3 regions of the Lysobacter sp. Root604 genome follow, and region 3 is predicted to be linked to each of the others. Evidence: riboswitches for the same ligand, from Rfam matches in the RefSeq annotation. Region 3 holds a riboswitch; each other region holds the start of a gene.

Region 1 (6,862 bases), on a different contig from region 3:
TGCCGGCGACTTCGTATTCGCCCAAGGTCTGCAGACGCGCCTCGCCGCCGGGCAGGATCGCGAGCTTGCGCTCAGGCGCCTGCAGCAGCGCGCGCGCGAGCGCGCCGGAGATTTCCGGCGCCGCCTGCAGCGGCAGGAAGAAGGCCGGCGCGGACAGCGTGCGCTCGCCGCTCTCGCTGGGATTTTTCCAGCTCGCGCGGCCGTCGCGGACCTGATAGCGCTCCTCGAAGGGATTGAGCAGATAGTCGTTGCCGCTGCCCGCGTAGTCGGCCAGGGTGCCGTCGGCATTGAGCTTCCAACGCGTCTTGCTGCGGTCGCCGCGGCCGCGGTCGGTGAAGTGGTATTCGACCTTCACGCTGCCGTCGGCCGCGGTTTCCACGACCTGCTTGCCGGCGACGTTGCCCTGCATCAGCACCACTTGTTCGCGGCGGGCGGCGAGGGCGTCGGAGATCGAGAACGCGAGTACGGCGGGCAACGCGAACGACAGCAGCAGCGATCCGGCTAAGCGCATGGCGGCCCTCCTTGGGCGGAGACGTCGGAACCGCGCGCGGCTTCGGGAATCCGCAAGGCCGGCGCGGCGGGGTGACTCCTTATAGCCGATCCCGGGCCCCGCGAATGCGCCGCCGCCATCGTTTGGGCGCACGGGGGCGGCATTCGCCGGTCGAAAAAGACGACGGCCCGGGAGTCCGGGCCGTCGTCGCATACGGGCGTTCCAACCGCGCCGTTCAGATCACCACTTGTAACCGGCCTTCACGTAGACGAAGGCGCCGTTGAAACCGAACGGCGAGGCGGTGTTGTAGGGCAGGTAGTTGCGCGTGCCCAGCACCAGCTTGGACTCGTCCGGGTACTCGTCGAGCACGTTGTCGCCGCCGACAGTGAAGTCCCACTGATCGAGGTGGTAGGTGGCGGCCAGGTCCAGCGTCCACTTCGCGCTGAAGGTCTGGTCCAGCAGCGGATTGGTCGCGTGCAGCTCGGTGAACTCGCCGTAACGGGTGGCGGTGGCGTTGAAGCTCCAGTTGCCGGTATCCCAGTCGCCGGCCAGGAAGAACTTGTCCTTGGGCGCGCCCTTGGTGATGCGGCCGATCTCGGTGCGGCCGATGCGCACCGCCGCCGGATCGATCGCGGCCAGGCGCGCCGGGTTGGGCGCGATCTTCTCGATCTCGGTCTTGGAGTAGTTGTAGCCCAGAGTGAGGCCGAACTTGCCCGAGGCCAGGTCCCAGTTCTGGGTCGCGATGATGTCCACGCCCTGGGTCTTGGTGTCGACGGCGTTGGTGAAGTAGCGGCCGCCGCCGATGCCCGGGTAGCCGTTGGCTTGCAGGTAGTTGCGCACCGCGGTGCTGGTCAGGTTTTCCGACAGCAGGATGCGGTCGTCGACCTTGATGTGGTACGCGTCGATGGTGATGTACAGGCTGTCGCTGGGCTGCAGCACCAGGCCCAGGCTGTAGTTGGTGGACTCCTCGGCCTTCAGCGATTCCGAGCCCAGCGCGATCGCGGCCGGATTGTCGACGCGGAAGGTGCCGATCTCGTAGGGCACGCCGCTGATGAAGTTGGTCGCGATCGACTGGAAGAACTGCTGCTGCAGCGAGGGCGCGCGGAAGCCGGTGGAGGCGGTGGCGCGCAACGCGACCTTGTCGGTGAAGGCGTAACGCGCCGACAGCTTGCCGGAAGTGGTGTCGCCGAAATCGCTGTAGCTCTCGAAGCGCGCGGCGATGCCGGCGGAGAACTTGTCGGTCAGGTCGGCTTCGACGTCGGCATAGAGCGAATAGCTGTGGCGGTCGAAATCGCCGGCGTCGCTGGCGCGGAAGCCGGAGAACACCTGCGCGCCCGGGATGATCTGGCCGTTGGACGCGGGCACGCCGCCGTTGGCGTAGGACAGCGGTTCGCCGGCGCGCTGCGAGAATTCCTCGCCGCGCCACTCCGCGCCCCAGGCGAAGGTCACCGGATACTGCCAGCCGAAATCCACCGGGCGCGCGAAGTCCAGGTTCAACACGTGCTGCGTGACTTCGAGCGCGCCCGCATAGAACTGCGTCGGCGAGGTCGGGCCCAGGCTGCGGTTGAGGGTGTGCTCGATGTCGAAGCTGAGTTCGTTGTGGCCGTAGTTGTAGCTGAAATCGATCTGGGTGCCGCCGGCGGTTTCCGAGCGCAGGCCGACCACCGTCGAGCGGTCCTTGCTGACGTTGTGGATCTGCGGCAGGAAGCCGTTCGGGTAGATCGAGGGGATGTTGCGCGGGTCGGCGGCGAAGCGGAAGTAGCCGTTGGAGAGCACGTCGCGCTTGCTGTAGCTGCCGAAGGAATAGAAGGTCAGGTAGTCGACCGGACTGTATTCGCCGTTGTAGGACACCGCGCCGCTATCGATCTCGGGATCGCCGTAGCGCTGTTCGACCACGCCTTGGAACGGGCGCGCGCGGTTGGTCTGGTCCTGGTGGCCGCCCTGCGCGGCCAGGTGCAGCTTGCCGTTTTCGCCGAGCTTGAAGCCGGCGTCGCCGGACAGCTGGTACTGCTCGCCGTCGCCGGCGCTGTATTGCCCGTAGCGCGCGGCGATGCTGCCGCCGTGGTCGCTGCCCTTGAGCACGATGTTGACCACCCCGGCGATCGCGTCGGAGCCGTACTGCGCCGAGGCGCCGTCGCGCAGCACTTCCACGCGTTCGATCGAGGCGATCGGGATCGCGTTGAGGTCGACCGGCGAGGAACCGCGACCCTGGCTGCCGTTGAGGTTGATCAGCGCGGTGGTGTGCCGGCGCTTGCCGTTGACCAGCACCAGCACCTGGTCCGGCGCCAGGCCGCGCAGCTGCGCGGGGCGCACGGCGTCGGTGCCGTCGGTGATGGCCGGGCGCGGGAAGTTCAGCGAGGGCAGGGCGCGCGCCAGCGCGGTCGCGAGTTCGACCGTGCCGGTGGCTTCCAGCGCCTCCGGAGTGATGATGTCGATCGGCGCGCTGGACTCGGCGACGGTGCGATCGCTGACCCGGGTGCCGGTGACGATCACCTGGTCCAGGGTATGGGCCTCGGAGGCCGGCTCGCCCGGGGCGGCCGCGTCCTGGGCATAGGCCGGGGAGGCGAGCGCGGCGATCAGGGCCAGCGACAAGGGGGCGAGGACGAGCGGACGGCGTACGGCGCGGACGGCTACGGACATGGTGCGCGGCTCCTTGCGGCGGGGGGATTGGTAACGATGTCATTTTGGTTTAACACGGTTATAACAACTGGGTCAAACCCACTTTCGTATAGGTAGATAGCCGTACGTCATGGTTTTAGACATCGGATGCGCATCAGCTATGCCAGGTGGCACATCAGGCCGACTTAGCCCGGCTGCGGGCGGTTATCGCCACAGGCCCGGGGCCCGGCTCATGCCGTTTGCTCATGGGGGCGGACCGATCCGGGGCTGCTACCATGCGCGGGCTTGAGGTGATCGCCGGCCCCGCCGGCGATTGAAACGGGAATCCGGTGCGCCAGTCCTCCGAACGGAGCGACGGCAATTCCGGAGCTGCCCCCGCAACGGTAAGTAAGACGAACGATCCGCAACGAAGCCACTGTGCGCATGCATGGGAAGGCGCGGATCGGAGGGCTGGAGGCCCTCGCTTGCAAGCCCGGAGACCGGCCTGAGGCTGACCCGACACGCGGTGGGCGCTGTCATGGGGCTGCCTTGCGTCCGCGCGTCGCCGCCTCGTCGTTCCCTCCGCGTGTCTCCGACCCATCGTTTCCGCGCGGGTAGGCGCGGATCAGGAGCCATGCTTTGAATTTCCACCCTTACGCGCTTCGCCGCACCGCGCTGGCGACGGCGCTGCTGTCCGTCGTGGTCCCGGTTTGGGCCGCCGACGCCGCCACCGACCTCGACCAGGTCGTGGTGACCGCCAGCCGCACCGCGCAGACCCAGGACGCGACCCTGGCCTCGGTCACCGTGATCGACCGCGACGACATCGAACGCCTGCAGCCGGCCAACTTGCCCGACCTGCTGCGCGGCACGCCCGGCCTGTCGATGGCCAACAACGGCGGCCCCGGCAAGTCGACCTCGCTGTTCCTGCGCGGCACCGAGTCCGACCATGTGCTGGTGCTGGTGGACGGCATCAAGATCGGCTCGGCCACCAGCGGCGGCGCCTCGCTGCAGGACATTCCGGTCGAACAGATCGAGCGCATCGAGATCGTGCGCGGCCCGTTCTCCAGCTTGTACGGCTCCGAGGCCCTGGGCGGCGTGATCCAGATCTTCACCCGCCGCCCGCAAGGCGCGTTCGCGCCGCACGCCAGCGCCTCGATCGGCAGCTGGCAGACGCGTCGCGGCACCCTGGGCGTGGGCGGAAAGAGCGACAACGGCTGGTACTCGATCAACGCCGCCAGCGAGGACACCGACGGCATCAACGCCTGTCGCGGCAAGCCCTCGCCGGGCGGCGCCGGCTGCTTCACCCACTCGCCCGACCGCGACGGCTACCGCAACCTGTCGCTGACCGCGCAGGGCGGCTACCGCTTCAACGACGCCTGGGACGCCGAAGCGCGCCTGTTCCGCGCCGAAGGCCGTAACGAATACGACGGCAGCACCAACAACCAGGCCGACACCGTGCAGCAGGTCGCCGGCGGACGCCTGCGCTACGCGCCCAGCGAACAGGCCACGCTGACCCTCAACCTGGGCCGCAGCAGCGACCTCAGCGACACCTACCGCAACGGCGTCTACTCCAGCACCTTCAATACGCGCCGCAAGCTGGGCTCGCTGCAGGGTGACTTCGGCCTCGGCGGCGGCCTGCTCACCCTGGGCTACGACTGGCAGCGCGACGAGGTGGAAAGCAGCACCGTCTACGCCCACGACCACCGCATCAACCGCGGCCTGTTCGGCCAGTACCAGCGCGAATCTGGCGCGCACGCGCTGCAGGCCAGCCTGCGCCGCGACGACGACAGCCAGTTCGGCGGCCAGACCACCGGCAGCGCGCTGTGGGGCTGGAACCTCAGCGAACAGCTGCGCCTGACCGCGAGCTACGGCACCGCGTTCAAGGCGCCGACCTTCAACGAGCTGTACTTTCCCGGCTTCGGCAACGCCGATCTCAAGCCGGAGGAGTCGCGCAGCTTCGAACTCGGCCTGCGCGGCGAACACGCCTGGGGCGGCTGGTCGCTCAACGCCTACGAGACCCGAGTCGATGAATTGATCGCGTTCGATGCTTCGATCGGTCTGCCCGGCAACATCGATCGCGCGCGCATCCAGGGCGTGGAGGCCACGGTCGATACCGTCCTGGCCGGTTGGGACCTGCGCGCCAGCGCGACCTGGCTGGATCCGCGCAACGACAGCCGCGGCGCCAGCCGCGACAAGATCCTGCCGCGCCGCGCGCGCGAAAGCGCACGCTTCGATGCCGACCGTCGCTACGGCCGCTTCAGCCTGGGCGGCAGCGTCTACGTCGCCGGCGAACGTTTCGACGATCTGGCCAACACGCGCCGTCTGGACGGCTACGCCACCACCGACCTGCGCCTGGGCTTCCGTTTCGACGATTCCTGGAGCCTGCAGCTGGCGGCCAACAACGTGTTCAACCAGCGCTACGAGACCGCGGCCTACTACAACCAGCCCGGCCGCAACTACCTGTTGACCTTGCGCTACCGCGCGGCGAACTGATCGCCGCGCTTTCGCCACCACCGTCCCGTCCACGCCACCGAGGCCGCCGATGAACGCTCTCAGCCGATCCGTCCACTACAGTCTGTTCACCGCACTCGCCGCGGTCATGGTCGCCACCCGCTTCCACCACTTCGGCGACGCGCTGCACCTGCCCGATGCGTCGATGGCGGTGTTCTTCCTCGGCGGCCTCTGGCTGCGCAAGCACCTGGGTTTCGTCGCTTTCCTGGTGCTGGCGGTGGCGATCGACTGGATCGCGATCCAGGCCCAGGGCAAGAGCTTCTTCCAGCACTACTGCGTCACGCCGTCGTACGCCTTCCTGCTGCTGGCGTACGCGGCGCTGTGGTACAGCGGCCGCGCCTATGCGCAGCGGCTGCAGGCGACCCCGCGCGCGCTGCTCGGCGCGCTCGCGGTCGGCCTGGTCGCGGCCACGGTCTCGTTCCTGATCTCCAACGGCGCGTTCTACTGGCTGGGCGGGCGCTACGAGGACCCGAACCTGAGCCAATACCTGGCGCGCGTGTGGCAGTGGGGGCCGCTGTTCGTGCGCACCACCCTGAGCTACATCGCGGTGGCCCTGGTCGCCTATGCGCTGATCGCGCGCGTTCTGCCGGTGCGGGTCGCGCCGCGCGACGCCCAGGCCTGATCGAGGATGACCACCATGACCGCAAGCCCCACGCATTCCCTGCCGCTGAGCTCGCCGCGCGCGCAGATCCTGGTCGGCGTCGCTCTGGCGACGCTGATGATCGCCACCCGCGGCCAGCACTTCGCCACCATCGACCGCCTGCCCAGCGCGTCGTGGGCGATCTTCTTCCTCGCCGGCGCGCTGTTGCGGCCGATGTGGATGCTGCCGCTGCTGTTCGTGCTGGCCTCGCTGCTGGACATCGTCAGCCTGGCCTCGGGCACGATCGGCGACTGGTGCCTGTCGCCGGCGTACTGGGCGCTGGCGCCGGCCTACGCCACGCTGTGGCTGGCCGGGCATTTCTACGCGCGCATCCACCGCGATCGCTGGACCACGCTGCCGCGCCTGGCGCTGGTGCTGGCGGTCGCCGCGTTGGCGACTTACGTGTTCTCGGGCGGCGGCTTCTACTTCTTCTCCGGCCGCTACTCGGATCCCACGCTGGCCGGCTTCGCCGCGCGCATCGGCCAGTACTATCCGCGTAGCCTCGGCACCCTGGCCGGCTACGTCGGCACCGCGTTCGCACTGCTGGCGATCGTACGCGGCGCCGGCGCCCTACGCACCGCCCAGCAAGGAGCCCGCGCATGAGCGACACCGTCCCGACCCAG
Region 2 (6,862 bases), on a different contig from region 3:
ACTTGCTGTACGCGATCGAGGGCGCCCTGCTGGACTGCCATTGGCAGGAGATCCCCGACCAGCGCCGCAACGAACTGATCGCCGCCGCCGAGGCCGCCACCGCCCTGCTGCCCGCGCCGCGCAACCGCCCGGCCGCCGGCCCGGTGCGCACCACCGTGCTGACCGAGGACACCGTGGCGATGCCGCCGTCCTACGACGACGGCTTCGACGACGAGCCTGCGGGCGAAGGCCGCGACGAGGCGGAAGAGCGGGAGTAAGGCAGTCCTGCGTTCCGCTTTGCGGCGCGGATTAGCGGCGCTTGGTTACGCCCCCGACCTGGCTTTCCCTGCTCCCAACAGTGGGAGGCGGTGCCCCGTTCGGCAGGCTCAGGACGGGCTGCGGACCGGATGAAGAGCCGGGATGAAGTTGGAGCTGCGCGCTCTGCGCCGGGCCCTCACCCCAACCCCTCTCCCGCGAGCGGGAGAGGGGCTCACAGCGCTAGTTCTTGATCTCCCCCTTTCCGCTTGCGGGAGASGTTCTTGATCTMCCCTTCTCCCGCTTGCGGGAGAAGGTGCCCGCAGGGCGGATGAGGGCGCGCGGCGYGGTTCAAGCAACGCACTCGCGCCGGGCCCTCACCCCAACCCCTCTCCCGCYAGCGGGAGAGGGGCTCGCAACGCTAGCTTTTGATCTTCCCCTGCCTGCTTGCGGGAGAGGTTCTTGATCTTTCTCCCGCTTGCGGGAGAAGGTGCCCGCAGGGCGGATGAGGGCACGTGGCGGGGTTCAAGCAACGCATCCGCATCGTCCCTCACCCCAACCCCTCTCCCGCGAGCGGGAGAGGGGCTCACAGCGCTGGTTCTTGATCTCCCCCTTTCCGCTTGCGGGAGAGGTTCTTGATCTMCCCTTCTCCCGCTTGCGGGAGAGGTTCTTGATCTTCCCTTCTCCCGCTTGCGGGAGAAGGTGCCCGCAGGGCGGATGAGGGGCTAATGGCCACGCCCCCCGCTCCTTTTGGCCCCTGCGCCCCCGATCGCGTAGACTGCGCGCGCTTCGAGGTGACCCCCGGCATCCGCCGTCAGGGTTGAAACGGGAAGCCGGTGACGCCCCAGCGCTGCGACAGCGCGATCGGGCCAGCCCGGCACTGCCCCCGCAACGGTAAGCGAGTCGACCGCGGCAACCGCCACTGTGCTCAGCACGGGAAGGCGCCGCGCACGGGACCCCGGTCCCGGCTCGCGAGTCCGGAGACCGGCCCCGACGCGCGACTGGTTGCGATGCGGAGGGCGTCGCGGCGGCGACCGTCGGCGCGTTCAGCGCCCGCATTCGCGGCCCCTCTCTCCTCGCGACTCCCTCGATCGACGGCGCGGCTCCACCGCCGCGCCCCTGGAGTTTGCTCATGCGTGTTCCCAAGCTGTCCCTGGCCATCGCCGCCGCCCTCGCCCTGCCCGCTCTCGCGCAGGCGCAGCCGAACGACGACGCCACCGATCTGGACGATGTCGTCGTCACCGCCACCCGCACCGCGATCAGCGCCAACGACGCGCTGTCGCCGGTCGAAGTGATCACCCACGACGACATCGCGCGCAGCCAGGCGCGCTCGCTGCCCGACCTGCTGCGCGGCCGCGCCGGCCTCTCGGTCGGCAACCAGGGCGGCCTGGGCAAGCTGACCACGCTGTCGCTGCGCGGCAGCGAGACCGACCACGTGCTGGTCCTGGTCGACGGCATCCGCATCGGCTCGGCGACCTCCGGCCTGGCTTCGTTCCAGGACCTGCCGGTCGCCCTGATCGACCGCATCGAAATCGTGCGCGGCCCGCGCTCCAGCCTGTACGGCGCCGACGCGATCGGCGGCGTGATCCAGATCTTCACCCGCCGCGACCGCGACGCCGTCGCCCCGCGCGCCAGCGTCACCGTCGGCAGCCACGGCGGCCGCGAAGCCAGCGCCGGCATCGGCGGCCGCGTCGGCCGCGGCTGGTTCGGCGCCGACGCCGCCTACCAGCGCACCGACGGCATCAATGCCTGCGACGGCTCCAGCACCCTGTTCGCCGGCTGCTTCACCGAAGAGCCCGACCGCGACGGCTACCGCAACCGCTCGCTGTCGCTGCGCGGTGGCTTCGATGCCACCGACACCCTGAGCTTCGAAGGCCATGTGCTGCGCGCCGAAGGCGAGAACGAGTACGACGGCAGCTTCGTCAACTACTCCGAGATCGTGCAGCAGGTGGTCGGCGCCAAGGGCACCTGGCGTCCTTCCGAAAACCTGCGCCTGCAGGTCAGCGCCGGCCGCAATCGCGACGAGTCCGACAACTTCCTCGGCAACGTGCCCAACGGTTACTTCGCCACCAACCGCGACAGCTTCACCGTGCAGACCGACTACGGCGTCGGCGAAGGCCAGCTGCTGAGCGTGGGCTTCGACTGGCTGCGCGACCACGCCGACAGCGACACCGCCTACGACAAGAACGAGCGCGATAACCGCGCCGGCTTCGTCCAGTACCAGGGCCGCTTCGGCGCGCAGTCGATCGAGGCCAGCCTGCGCCGCGACGACAACGACCAGTTCGGCGGCCACACCACCGGCAGCATCGCCTGGGGCCTGGGCTTCGCCGAACACTGGCGTCTGACCGCGGGCTACGGCACCGCCTTCAAAGCCCCGACCTTCAACGAGCTCTACTACCCGTTCTTCGGCAACCCGGCGCTGCGCCCGGAAGAGTCCAAGACCTGGGAGCTTGGCCTGGCCTACCGCAGCGAGCGCTTCAACGCGCGCATCGACGGTTTCAGCACCCAGGTCGACGACCTGATCGCCTACGACGCCGCGATCTTCCTGCCCAACAACATCGAGCGCGCGCGTGTGCGCGGCGCCGAGATCGGCATCGACACCACCGTCGCCGATTGGGCCGTGGCCGCCAGCGCCAGCTTCCTCGACAGCGAGAACCGGGTCGGCTTCTACGCCGGCAACGATCTGCCGCGTCGCGCCAAGCGCAGCGCGCGCGTCGACATCGACCGCGCCTTCGGCGACTTCCGCTTCGGCGTGACCGCGGTCGGTTCCAGCGCGCGTTACGACGACGTCGCCAACAGCCGCCGCGTCGGCGGCTACGGCACCCTGGACCTGCGCGCCGAATACGCGCTCACCGCGGCCTGGTCGCTGCAGGCGCGCGTGGCCAATGTCTTCGACCGCGACTACGAGACCATCTCGTTCTACAACCAGCCCGGTCGCGAATGGTTCCTGACCTTGCGTTACGCACCGGCCCGCTGAGCCGGACGCGCGTTCAAGCTCTCGAAAGCCCGGCTCCGCCGGGCTTTCTTTTGCGGCGAGCCGGGCGGTGGGCGGGCTCGCGTCTGCCGCGGCGCTGCGAGGCCACGGACCGTCCGACCCGGCGCGCCGTACCGTGCCCAAACCCTCACAGATCCACCAATTCAGTGACATTACTGAGCGCTCCGATCCGGCGTGGATCGGGCGCGCCCCCTGCGAAGGTCCAATCGGATCTCCGGTCGGAGGGCGTACGATAGCCGCAGCGGACCGGCGCCACGCCACGCATCGGCGCACCCCAGCTCCGCCCACTCACCGCAGCGGCAGACAGCCTCATGAGCGACGTCAGCGCACGCGCCCTGGACTTGTTCGACGACTATATCGAGATGCCTCCGGCGCAGCGCGAACGCGCGCTCGCGGAGCTGTCCACGCGCGACCCCGAGCTGTATCGCGCGCTGCAGGCCCTGCTGGATTCCGATGCGAATGCCGACAGCAGCCTGCTGGACCGTTCGCCGGCGGCGCTGGTGGAGCAGCGGCGCGCCCGCGAAAGTCGCGATCAAGCCGATGCCGGACCCGATCCTCGCCTCGGCACTCGCCTGGGGCCCTGGCGCATCGAGCGCCTGATCGCGCGCGGCGGCATGGGCAGCGTGTACGAAGCTCAGCGCGACGACGGCCAATATCGGCAGCGGGTCGCGCTCAAATGCATCCTCGCCGAGCTGGCGACGCCGGCGCTGATCGCGGCCTTCCGCGACGAACGCAATGTGCTGGCGCGCCTCGACCACCCGGGCATCGCCGCGCTGATCGACGCCGGCGTGGACGACACCGGTCATCCCTGGTTCGCGATGCGTTACGTCGAAGGCATCGCCATCGACACCTGGTGCGACCGCCATCGCGCTAGCGTGCGGCAGCGCGTCGACCTGTTGATCCAGGCCTGCGAAGCGCTGGGCTATGCCCATGCCCAGGGCGTACTGCACCGCGACATCAAGCCATCCAATCTGCTGGTCGGCGTCGACGGGCGCGTGCAGCTGGTCGACTTCGGCATCGCCTCCACCTTCGTCGCGCTTGCCGGCGCCGACCGCGAGCAGCTCGCGCTGTCGCGCGAATACGCCGCCCCCGAGGCGCGCGACCGCGGCGCCACCGCCCCGGCCACCGACCTGTACGCATTGGGCGTGCTGAGCTACCGCTTGCTGTGCGGGCAATGGCCGACACCGCTGCACGCGCTGCGCGATCTGATGGACGATGCCGGTCCCGGCGAGGCGCTGCCGATGGATCGACTGCTCGATGACGCCGCGCCCGCCGTCGCCGAGCAACGCGGCGTCGCGAACCTGACCGCGCTCAAGCGCCTGCTCGCGGGCGACCTGTCGGCGCTGGTGCGCAAGGCCGTGGCCCTGCGCCCGCAGGACCGCTACGCCAGCATCAACGAATACGCCGAGGACCTGCGGCGTTGGCGCGAGCACCGGCCCTTGGCGATACGCGGCGACGATCTGCTGTACCGGGCCCGTAAGTTCGCGCGCCGCCACCGTCTGGCCGTCGGCGTTGCCGCCGCCGTGGCGGTCGCAGGCGCGGTGGGCGCCGGCCTGGCCCTGCGCCAACACCGCATCGCGGTACGCGAAACCCAGGCCACCGCCGCCGTGAGTCGCCTGTTCGCGTCCACCCTGGGCATGGCCACGCTGTCGGGGCTGGGCAGTGCGCCGTTCTCGTCGAAGGCGCTGCTGGACAAGACCGAGCGCGAGCTGCATGGGCTGTCTTTGGACGAACATCCGCTGCTGCACGCGCGCAGCCTCGCGACCTTGGCGCGCAGCTACGCCGTGCTCGGCGACTATCGCCACGCCCAGCGCCTGGCCGACCAGGCCCAGGTGGCGCTGGGCGACGCGCGCGACGACGAGGGCTCCATCGCGGCCACGCGGCTGGCGATGCTCAACAGCCGTGGCCGCTACGCCGAGGCCGAGAAATTGGCCCGCGCCCAATTGGAGAGGATCGGCGACAGCGACGATGCGCACGCACAGTCGATGCGGCTGAGCTTCGGCGCCGAGCTGGCGAAGGCGCAATGGGGACAGGCGGACACCCTCGGCGCGGTCCGGACCATGGACGAGCTGGTGGACCAGGCGCAAAGACTATCTCGCGACCATGAAGAAGTCCGCGCAGAGCTTCTGCTTGTGCGTGCGAACTTTCTGCACCGCATGCTGCGTTTCGAAGACGCCGAGGCAGACGCCATCAAAGCCGAGGCGCTGGCGCGGCCGCGCAATCCGATACTCGCCGACGATGCGCTGGATCTGCTGGTAACCATTCTCGGCCGCCGAGGCAAGCCCGATGTACTGAAGCGAGCGCAAGAATTGGCCGCGAACCGTCGCCGCAACCTGGGCCCGAGTCATCCCAAGACGGCGGAGGCCGTGCTCGGCTTGGCCTGGGCGCAATACCCTCACCAGGTGCAGGAAGATATCGAGGGTGCGTTGACGCAACTGGAAGCAAGCCACGGGCGAGATAGTCCGACCTTCGCCATGGCTTTGGGTGGTATATCTTGGGCGATCGCACGCGACGATAAAGACAACGTGCGCCTGCTGCGCGAAGCACTAAGCACTCTGCAACGCACCGCGGGCCCGCAGGCCGAGCAGACTATCGCGCTCAAAGGAAACCTTGGCGCGGCCCTGATCAGTCTGTCCGGCGTCCAGCGCACTCCGCGTGACGTCGCCGAAGGTATCGAGCTTTTGCGACAGACCATTGAGGAGAAGCGTCGGTCGGGCATTGCCGCGCCGTACGAGCGGAGCCTGCTGGTTTCCACCATTCTGGCCGACGGCGACATTTCGCGCCTGGCCGAGGCCCAGCGTCAGGTCGACGAAAGCCTGCGCGAGGCTGAGCGCTACTACGGCGGGCCTCACGATCTCCTATTGCAGGACTTGAGCCAACTGGGGGACCAACTGCTATACGTGCGCGGAGAGCGCGAGCAAGCGGATCGTCGTTTCGCGCAGCGCATCGAAGACAACCGCGCCTTCCTGGACAGGAAACTCCTCGAACGCACCAGTGAGGATTACTTGCGCGCCCACTTTCTTAATCGAGCCTTGGTCTTTCGGGCGCTACACGCGCATGAAACCTGCCGAAGAATAGATGCCGCGGCACATTTGGATCGTGCCTTGCGTTTTGACGAGCGCGTACTGGATCGCGACGATCCCATCACACTGACGGTTCGCGGTTACCGCGATAGCCTGCGAGACCAGGGGTTGATGCTGGATACGACGAACGCTTTGTGGCTATCGAAGTCGGAGACCGAAGCCGTGAATCGGCGTGCGCGTGCCTGCAACAAGGGGTAAAGCGATGATCTCGCACCCAGTGGCTGCCGGCATATTCGCCGCTCGAGCTGGTCGGTGATCGCGAACCAACGCAGCCATTTCCGGTTGGAAACCGCGTCACGTTGCGTTCCCATGCTCGCTCGAATTTAACCGATATTGACGGCGGGCCGATCGGCCAAGATGATCCGCTTAACTCTCACGCAGATCGCGCATGAGCAAGACCGGATTGGCCCTGGCCGCACTCTATCTCGCCCTCATCACGATCTGCCTCGGCTTCGCTTTCGGCGGCAACGGCGATCCCAAGGGCCGGTTCGTATTCCTGCAGTTGCCCATTGCGCCGCAGTTGGCGCTGTTGCAGGCGCTCGGCCTGTCC
Region 3 (6,862 bases):
CAGCCTCAGGGTCGGCAGCGCCGCCAGGATGCGTTGTTCGGAGGTGATGCGGCCGGCGTCGATCGGCACGTTGAGATCTTCTCGGATCAGCACGCGCTTGCCGGCGAGATCGAGATCGGTCATGCGGACGATAGACACGTAAGGCCTCCTGGGCACGGACATAAGGGGAAGGCGGCGCGCGCAGGGTCGGCTGCCGTAGCCCGATAGTGTAAAGGCCGGGATTTGGGATTCGGGATTTGTGATTCGAAAAAGCGAAAAGCCCGCAACCGCGGGCTTTTGCTCTTGCCGTAACGAATCCCGATTCCCGAATCCCAAATCCCGGCTCCTAAATCACGCCGCCGGCGGCGCGCTCCCGCGCAACAGACTGAAAGCGAAGCCGGCGACCACCAGCGCGCCCAGCACCAGCACCGCCCATAGCAGCCAGGTGCGCCAGTTGCGCTCGGGCTCCGGCGCCTGCAGCGCGGCCGCGCCGGCCAGGGCCTTCATCGCACCCAGGCTGGCCTCGGCCGGGCGCCAATCGGCGCCGCGGCCCTGTTGCAGCGCCATCATCGCCTGCGGCAGCGGCAGATCGTCGCGCGCGGTGCGCGCGCTGCCGGCGACCAGGGCGTAAGGCGGCGCGCCCTGGGCGATGAAGACCACCATCTCCGATTGATAACCCAGACGCAGGGTCGGCTCGGCCGGCACCGCTGCATCGGCGCGCAGGCGCCAATAGCGGTCGTCGGTACGCGCCGTCAAGGCGCGCGAGGACGAGCGACCGTCGGCGCCGACCCGGAAGGCGGTCCAGGTGTCCAGGCGGCGTTGCCACGGCGCGTCGGCCTGGTCGCGGCTTTCCAGGGTCCAGCGCACCGCGTAATTGCCGGGCAGCGCGACGTCGATGCGCTGGATCGGGAAGCGGCCGTCGAGTTCGAATTCGAAACGCGCGCCCTTGTCCTTGGCGCCTTCGGCGGCCAGGCGCTGGCCCTTGAGCTGGCGCCAGCGCAGCGGCGCGGGATCGGCACTGGCGCTGAGCTCGGCGCTGACCGCGCGGATCGGCGCCACCGCATCGGGATTAAGCGGGCTCAGGCGCAGATAGCGCGCACGCAGGCCATTGGTCTCGAACGCGATTCGGCGCTGCAGCAAACGCCGACCGCCCTGCTCCAGATCGACCAGGCGCCCGTTCGCGGCAACCTCGCGCCAGCGCTCGAGATCGTCGCTGGCCTCGACCCGATAGGCCGCGTCCAGCGCGGTACCCGGCGCCCAATCCAGCTCCAGCGCGCGGATCGGCGTGCGCACGGTGCTGGCGTCGATCAGCAAGGCGGTCTGCGGGCCGGTCGCGGTAGCGCGGCCGATGCCGCGCGCCTCGACCCGGCGCAGGCGTCCGTCGGCCTCGACCTCGCTGACCAACTGCCAGTCCTGCGCGCCGCCGGCCGCGCGCGCGGGCAAGGCGAACCAGGGCAGGCTGACCTTGCTGGTCGCGCGCACGTCGTTGGCGCCAGGCCGGTAAATCGCCGCGGGCACCGGATTGCCGGTGCCGTCGATCACGTCGACGTCGCGCAGGCCGGACTGACGCGCCTGCAGATAGACCGCATCGTCCAGCACGACGCGGTAAGCGCCCGCGTCCGCGCTGCTCAGTTGCAAGGGCCATTGCTGGGCATAGTCGTCGCGCGGCCCGGCCAGGCCCAGCGCGGGCCACAAGACGAAGGCGATGCTCGCTACTGCGCGGACCAGGCTCATGCCGACATCTCCGAAGGGGGCTCTGCGGGTGCATCGCTCGTCGCCGGCGGCGCCGGCGCGAGGTAACCGACCAGGGTGCACAACAGGCCGTAAGCGATGAAGGACGCGATTCCGAGCAGGTTGCCCAGGTGGGTGCGGTCGACGAACACCAGCTTGGCCAGCACCACCGCCATCAGCACCGCGCCGGCCAGCCACAGCCCACGCTGGCCGCGACGCGAGCCGATCACCCAGCCGAGCACGCCGAGCAGGCTCCAGACCACGGTCAGGCTGGTCTGGACCAGACCGGTGCGGTACATCGACCCATCCCAAGGCACACCGCCCCAGTGGTGGGTGGCACGCAGGGTGATCGCGGTGATCAGGGCGAAGCCCGCGGCCGCGAGCAGCGGCACCCGGCGCGCGCGCAGATCGTCCGGCGCCGACGGCGAGGCCAGCCAGAACGCGAACAGCGCCAGCACCGCGAGCTGGATCAGGTCCAGCGGATTGAGCAGCGGCACCCAGGGCAGCGGCGCGCTGCCGCCGGGCTGGCCCAGCACGACGATGGCGCCCAGCGCAAGGGCGAACACGAAGCTGCCCTGGACCACGCCGCGCCATTGCCGGAAGCGCTCGCTCAGCGGCGGCGCGACGGCTTCGGGCCGCCACTGCAGGGCCGCGGCCATCAGCAGGAACGGCAGCGCAAGCGCGGCCCAGGTCCAGCCGTCGCCGACGGTGGCGCGGCCGACGAACTCGTGCAGCGACAGACTGGCCGCCAGCGGCCAGGCCCACAGCCAGGCCGCGTGCGCGAACGCGAGCTCAGCGCCGGCGCGATCGCGCAGGCAGCGCAGCGCGCGCAAGCCCGCGAGCGCGTACACCAGCCAGGCGGCGAGGCCATAACCGGCGAACGGATGCAGATGCGCGGTTTCCTGCACGATCGCCAGCGGCAAGGCCGCGGCCAGGCCCAGCGCGACCGTCCACGACAGCGCGCGCGTGGGCAGGCGGCGGTAGGCTTCCGCGGCCAGCCAGGCGGTGAACGCGACGAAGGCCAGGCTGGCGTCGGCGCGCAGATCGGACAGCAGGAAGCGGTCGAACTCGCCCCAGGCGTTGCCGCACCACCAGGCCAGGCCCCACAGGTAATACGCCAAGGCCGGATTGCGCTGCTCGGCGCGGCGATAGCTCCAGGCGCTGGCGAAACCGGCCAGCGCGATCAGCAAGGCGCCCATGAAGCGCGCGTTGAGCACCGCGGTCAGCGGTTCGGGGCCGTCGCTGATGCCGATCAGGAAACCGCCGGCGGCGAACAGCTGCAAGGCCAGGCCGGCCAGCTGCGGCAAGATGCGCTGCTGACGCAGGCCCAGCCAGACCAGCGCCGCGCCTTCGACCGCGAACACGCAGGCGGTGGTTTGCGCCGACAGCGCCAAGGGCACGGCCAGGGTCGCGAAACCGACCGCGAGCAAGGCGTACGGCGTGGCCAGCGCAACGAAGTGCTCGCGGCGCTTGAGCCACCAGGCCAGCGCCGCATACAGCACGGCCAGGCCCAGCGCGCAGAACGCCAGCGGCATGCGCTCGCCTTCGAGCAGGCCGGCCTGCAGCGAGAACGCGACCAGCGGCGTGCCGAACACCAGGCAGCCGTCGATGAAATCGCGCCGTCCCGCGGCCTGGCGCCAGGCGTAGAGGATGGGGATCAGCAGATAGAAGACGAAGAACAGCAGCAGGAAGGGTTCGGTGCTGGCGAAGTCCGCGCTGCGATAGCGCAGTACGCCCCAGGCGGTGCCGATTCCGAAGGTGAACACGAAGCCGAGCAGGTTGAGCGCGCGCCACGGCCGCCACCAGGCGATCACGAAGATCGCCGCATTGAGCACGGCGTAGTAACTGAACAAGGCGACATGGTTGCCCTGCCCGGTCGACAGCCAGATCGGCGCCATGAAGCCGGCGAAGATGCCCAGCAGCGCCAGCGCGATCGCGTTCTGGCGCACCGCGAGCACGCCGGCGCCGGCGACCAGCACGATGCTGAGCGCGAACGCGGGCCCGGCCTCGATCAGCCCGTACAGTTTGAACGCCGCGAACACCACCAGTAGCAGCACGCCGATCGCGCCGCCCTGCAGGCTCAGCGCGAAGCTGCGCTTGCGTTCGCGCTGGCGCCAGCCGAACACCAGCCCGGCCAGCGCGGCCAGGGCGATGCCGGCCAGGCGGAACTCGATCGGGAAGCGCATCCAGCCCTGATCGGTGGCGTACTTGAGCAGCGCGGCCACGCCCGCGAACAGCACCAGCATGCCGACCTTGACCGGCACGTTGCCTTCGGTGAACCAGCGCTTGACCGCGCCGACCATGCGCTCGATAGGGTCCGGCTGCGCGGGCGCGCGTACCTGGGCGCGCGCGGCGCGGGCGGGCTCGGCGCGCGGCGACTCCTCGAAGATCGGACGCGGCGCCGAGGCGGGCAACGGCGGCGGCAGCGCCGAGGCCGGTTCGGCCGCCGGCGTCGGAACGGCTGGCTCGCCGGGAATTGTGCGCGGCGACGGGCCCGTAGGCGTGCTCGAGACGGGGCTGGGCGGCGGCGATACGGGTGCGGGCGGCAGCGGCGCGTCGCGCATGAGCTCGCCCAGGGTCGGTTCGCGCTCGCCGGGCTGCTCTTCGGCCACGGCGACGGCCGCCGTCGGCCGCGCGGCGGCGCGCTGCGCGAGTTCGGCGATGCGCGCCTCCAACAGCCCGACCCGGGCCTTGAGCCCGGAGATCGATACCAAGGCGATGATCAACAGCACCGGCACGGCCAGCAGCACCAGCACCAACAACGCCAACAGACCCTCCATCGCGCCCCATCCCTGTCCTTGTCGCCACGCACGTTAACACCAAGCGCGGCGCCGCAACGGCGCCGAAGTTTTTGTTGCGAATCTGCGGTCGCTCACCACATATCGTGTTGACGGATCGGGGCACCCCTAATATGTTGTGCCTGTCGGTGCCGATCGCGAGATCGGCTTAAAAGGGAAGCCGGTGCGGACCCGCCCCGAAAGGGCGGCGACAAAGCCGGCGCTGCCCCGCAGCGGTATGGGAAACGAACGCGGTCATTGCACTGGGCGCCCGGCGCCTGGGAAGCGGCCGCCAGTAGGAGAAGCAGGAGTGAGCGGAGAGAAGTGAGTGGTGAGCGGTTTGGTACTCGCTCCTCACTTCTCCCCGCTCACTTCTGGCTTCAAGTCCCGAGCCCGAAGACCTGCCGACAACCGCGCGTCGCACACCGCGCGGTACCGGCTCAGGAGTCTTCGGGGGAAGACGGCCGGTGTCGCCCCGCCACGGTTCGCCGTCGCGGTCCGCGGTCCGTCTCGGCCCGCGCGACACCCTGTCGTCATCCTCGAACACTTCGCGCCCGCGGGGGCGCAAGCCGCAACGCCGATCCTCGGCGTTGCGTCTGCGTCCGCGCACGTCGGCCCTCGTGGGAAGGCCGACGACCCGTGCGCCCACGCATCGGAGCCCCTATGACCACCACCACCGAAGCGCCCGCCGTTGCGAGCACCTCCCCCGCCCCCATCGCCGCCGAAGCACCGGCGCGCAAGCCCGACGTCGCGCCCGGCTTCGCCCTGACCCCGCCGGCGGCCAACCTCACCATGAGCGTGACCAAGCGCAGCGGTCGCCGCGAACCGGTCGACCTCAACAAGATCGTGCGCGCGGTCACCCGCTGCGGCGAGGGCCTGTACGCGGTCGATCCGATGCGCGTGGCCACCCGCACCATCTCCGGCCTGTACGACGGCGCGACCACGCGCGAGCTGGACGAACTGTCGATCCGCACCGCCGCCCTGCTCACCGCCGAGGAGCCCGAGTACGGCCGCCTCGCCGCGCGCCTGCTCAGCAACGTGATCGAGAAGGAAGTCGCCGGCATCGAGATCCACGCGTTCTCGCAGTCGGTCGTGCGCGGCCACGAGTTGGGCCTGATCAACGACCGCCTGCTGACTTTCGTGCAGGCCAACGCGCGCAAGCTCAACGACGCCATCGACCGCAGCCTGGACGCGCGCTTCGACTACTTCGGCCTGCGCACCCTGTACGACCGCTACCTACTGCGCCACCCGACCGCGCGCACCGTGATCGAGACCCCGCAGCAGTTCTTCCTGCGCATCGCCTGCGCCCTCAGCGAGGATGTCGGCGACGCGCTCGCGTTGTACCGCCGCATGGCCCAGCTCGACTACATCCCGTCCTCGCCTACCCTGTTCAACGCCGGCACCACCCACGAGCAGCTGTCGAGCTGCTTCCTGCTCGATTCGCCCGACGATTCGCTGGAAGCGATCTACAAGCGCTACATGGATGTGGCCAAGCTGAGCAAGTTCAGCGGCGGCATCGGCCTGAGCTACACCCGCATCCGCTCGCGCGGTTCGCTGATCCGCTCCACCAACGGCCTGAGCAACGGCATCGTGCCCTGGCTGAAGACGCTGGACGCCTCGGTGGCCGCGGTCAACCAGGGCGGCAAGCGCAAGGGCGCGGCCTGCGTGTACCTGGAGCCCTGGCACGCCGACGTCGAGGAGTTCCTGGAACTGCGCGACAACACCGGCGACGAAGCGCGCCGCACCCACAACCTCAACCTGGCCAACTGGATTCCCGACGAATTCATGCGCCGCGTCGAGGCCGATGCCGAGTGGTCGCTGTTCGACCCGGCCAAGGTGCCGCAGCTGACCGACCTGTGGGGCGAGTCCTTCGACCGCGCCTACCACGCCGCCGAAGCGGCCGGCCTGGCGGTCAAGAAGGTCAAGGCGCGCGACATCTACGGCCGGATGATGCGGACCCTGGCGCAGACCGGCAACGGCTGGATGAACTTCAAGGACAAGTCCAACCGCGCGTCCAACCAGACCCTGCGCGACGGCAACGTCATCCACCTGTCCAACCTGTGCACCGAGATCCTCGAGGTCACCTCGCAGGACGAGACCGCGGTGTGCAACCTGGGCTCGATCAACCTGTCGCACCACGTCGAGATGTACGAAGACGGCAAGGGCGCCTTCGATTTCGACAAGCTGGCCGAAACCGTGCGCCTGGCCGTGCGCCAGCTCGACCGCGTGATCGACCTGAACTTCTACCCGATCGAAACCGCGCGCCGCGCCAATCTGAAGTGGCGCCCGGTCGGCCTGGGCAGCATGGGCCTGCAGGACGTGTTCTTCAAACTGCGCCTGGCCTTCGACTCCGAGCCGGCGCGCAAGCTGGCCCA

What was found. A riboswitch is a leader RNA that binds a small molecule or an ion and turns the genes downstream of it on or off. The one in region 3 is predicted to bind cobalamin.
Region 1: it holds a riboswitch for cobalamin, as region 3 does, so the genes downstream of both, btuB (TonB-dependent vitamin B12 receptor) here and ASD69_RS14645 (ribonucleoside-diphosphate reductase subunit alpha) in region 3, are expected to answer to the same signal.
Region 2: it holds a riboswitch for cobalamin, as region 3 does, so the genes downstream of both, btuB (TonB-dependent vitamin B12 receptor) here and ASD69_RS14645 (ribonucleoside-diphosphate reductase subunit alpha) in region 3, are expected to answer to the same signal.

What each region holds. Positions count from the first base shown of each region.
Region 1 covers NZ_LMGS01000012.1:192,466-199,327, reverse strand. Annotated here, with positions in the region: gene ASD69_RS19470 (amidohydrolase family protein) at 1-511, opposite strand, end outside; gene ASD69_RS19465 (TonB-dependent receptor) at 731-3,130, opposite strand; cobalamin riboswitch at 3,381-3,612, shown strand; gene btuB (TonB-dependent vitamin B12 receptor) at 3,764-5,581, shown strand; gene ASD69_RS19455 (hypothetical protein) at 5,631-6,221, shown strand; gene ASD69_RS19450 (hypothetical protein) at 6,237-6,842, shown strand; gene cobO (cob(I)yrinic acid a,c-diamide adenosyltransferase) at 6,839-6,862, shown strand, end outside.
Region 2 covers NZ_LMGS01000010.1:184,451-191,312, forward strand. Annotated here, with positions in the region: gene ASD69_RS22985 (TfoX/Sxy family protein) at 1-257, shown strand, start outside; cobalamin riboswitch at 1,010-1,242, shown strand; gene btuB (TonB-dependent vitamin B12 receptor) at 1,367-3,211, shown strand; gene ASD69_RS15955 (serine/threonine-protein kinase) at 3,541-6,510, shown strand; gene ASD69_RS15960 (hypothetical protein) at 6,701-6,862, shown strand, end outside.
Region 3 covers NZ_LMGS01000009.1:1,434,804-1,441,665, reverse strand. Annotated here, with positions in the region: gene ASD69_RS14660 (phosphoglycerate kinase) at 1-138, opposite strand, end outside; gene ASD69_RS14655 (DUF3999 domain-containing protein) at 331-1,713, opposite strand; gene ASD69_RS14650 (DUF2339 domain-containing protein) at 1,710-4,490, opposite strand; cobalamin riboswitch at 4,618-4,911, shown strand; gene ASD69_RS14645 (ribonucleoside-diphosphate reductase subunit alpha) at 5,280-6,862, shown strand, end outside.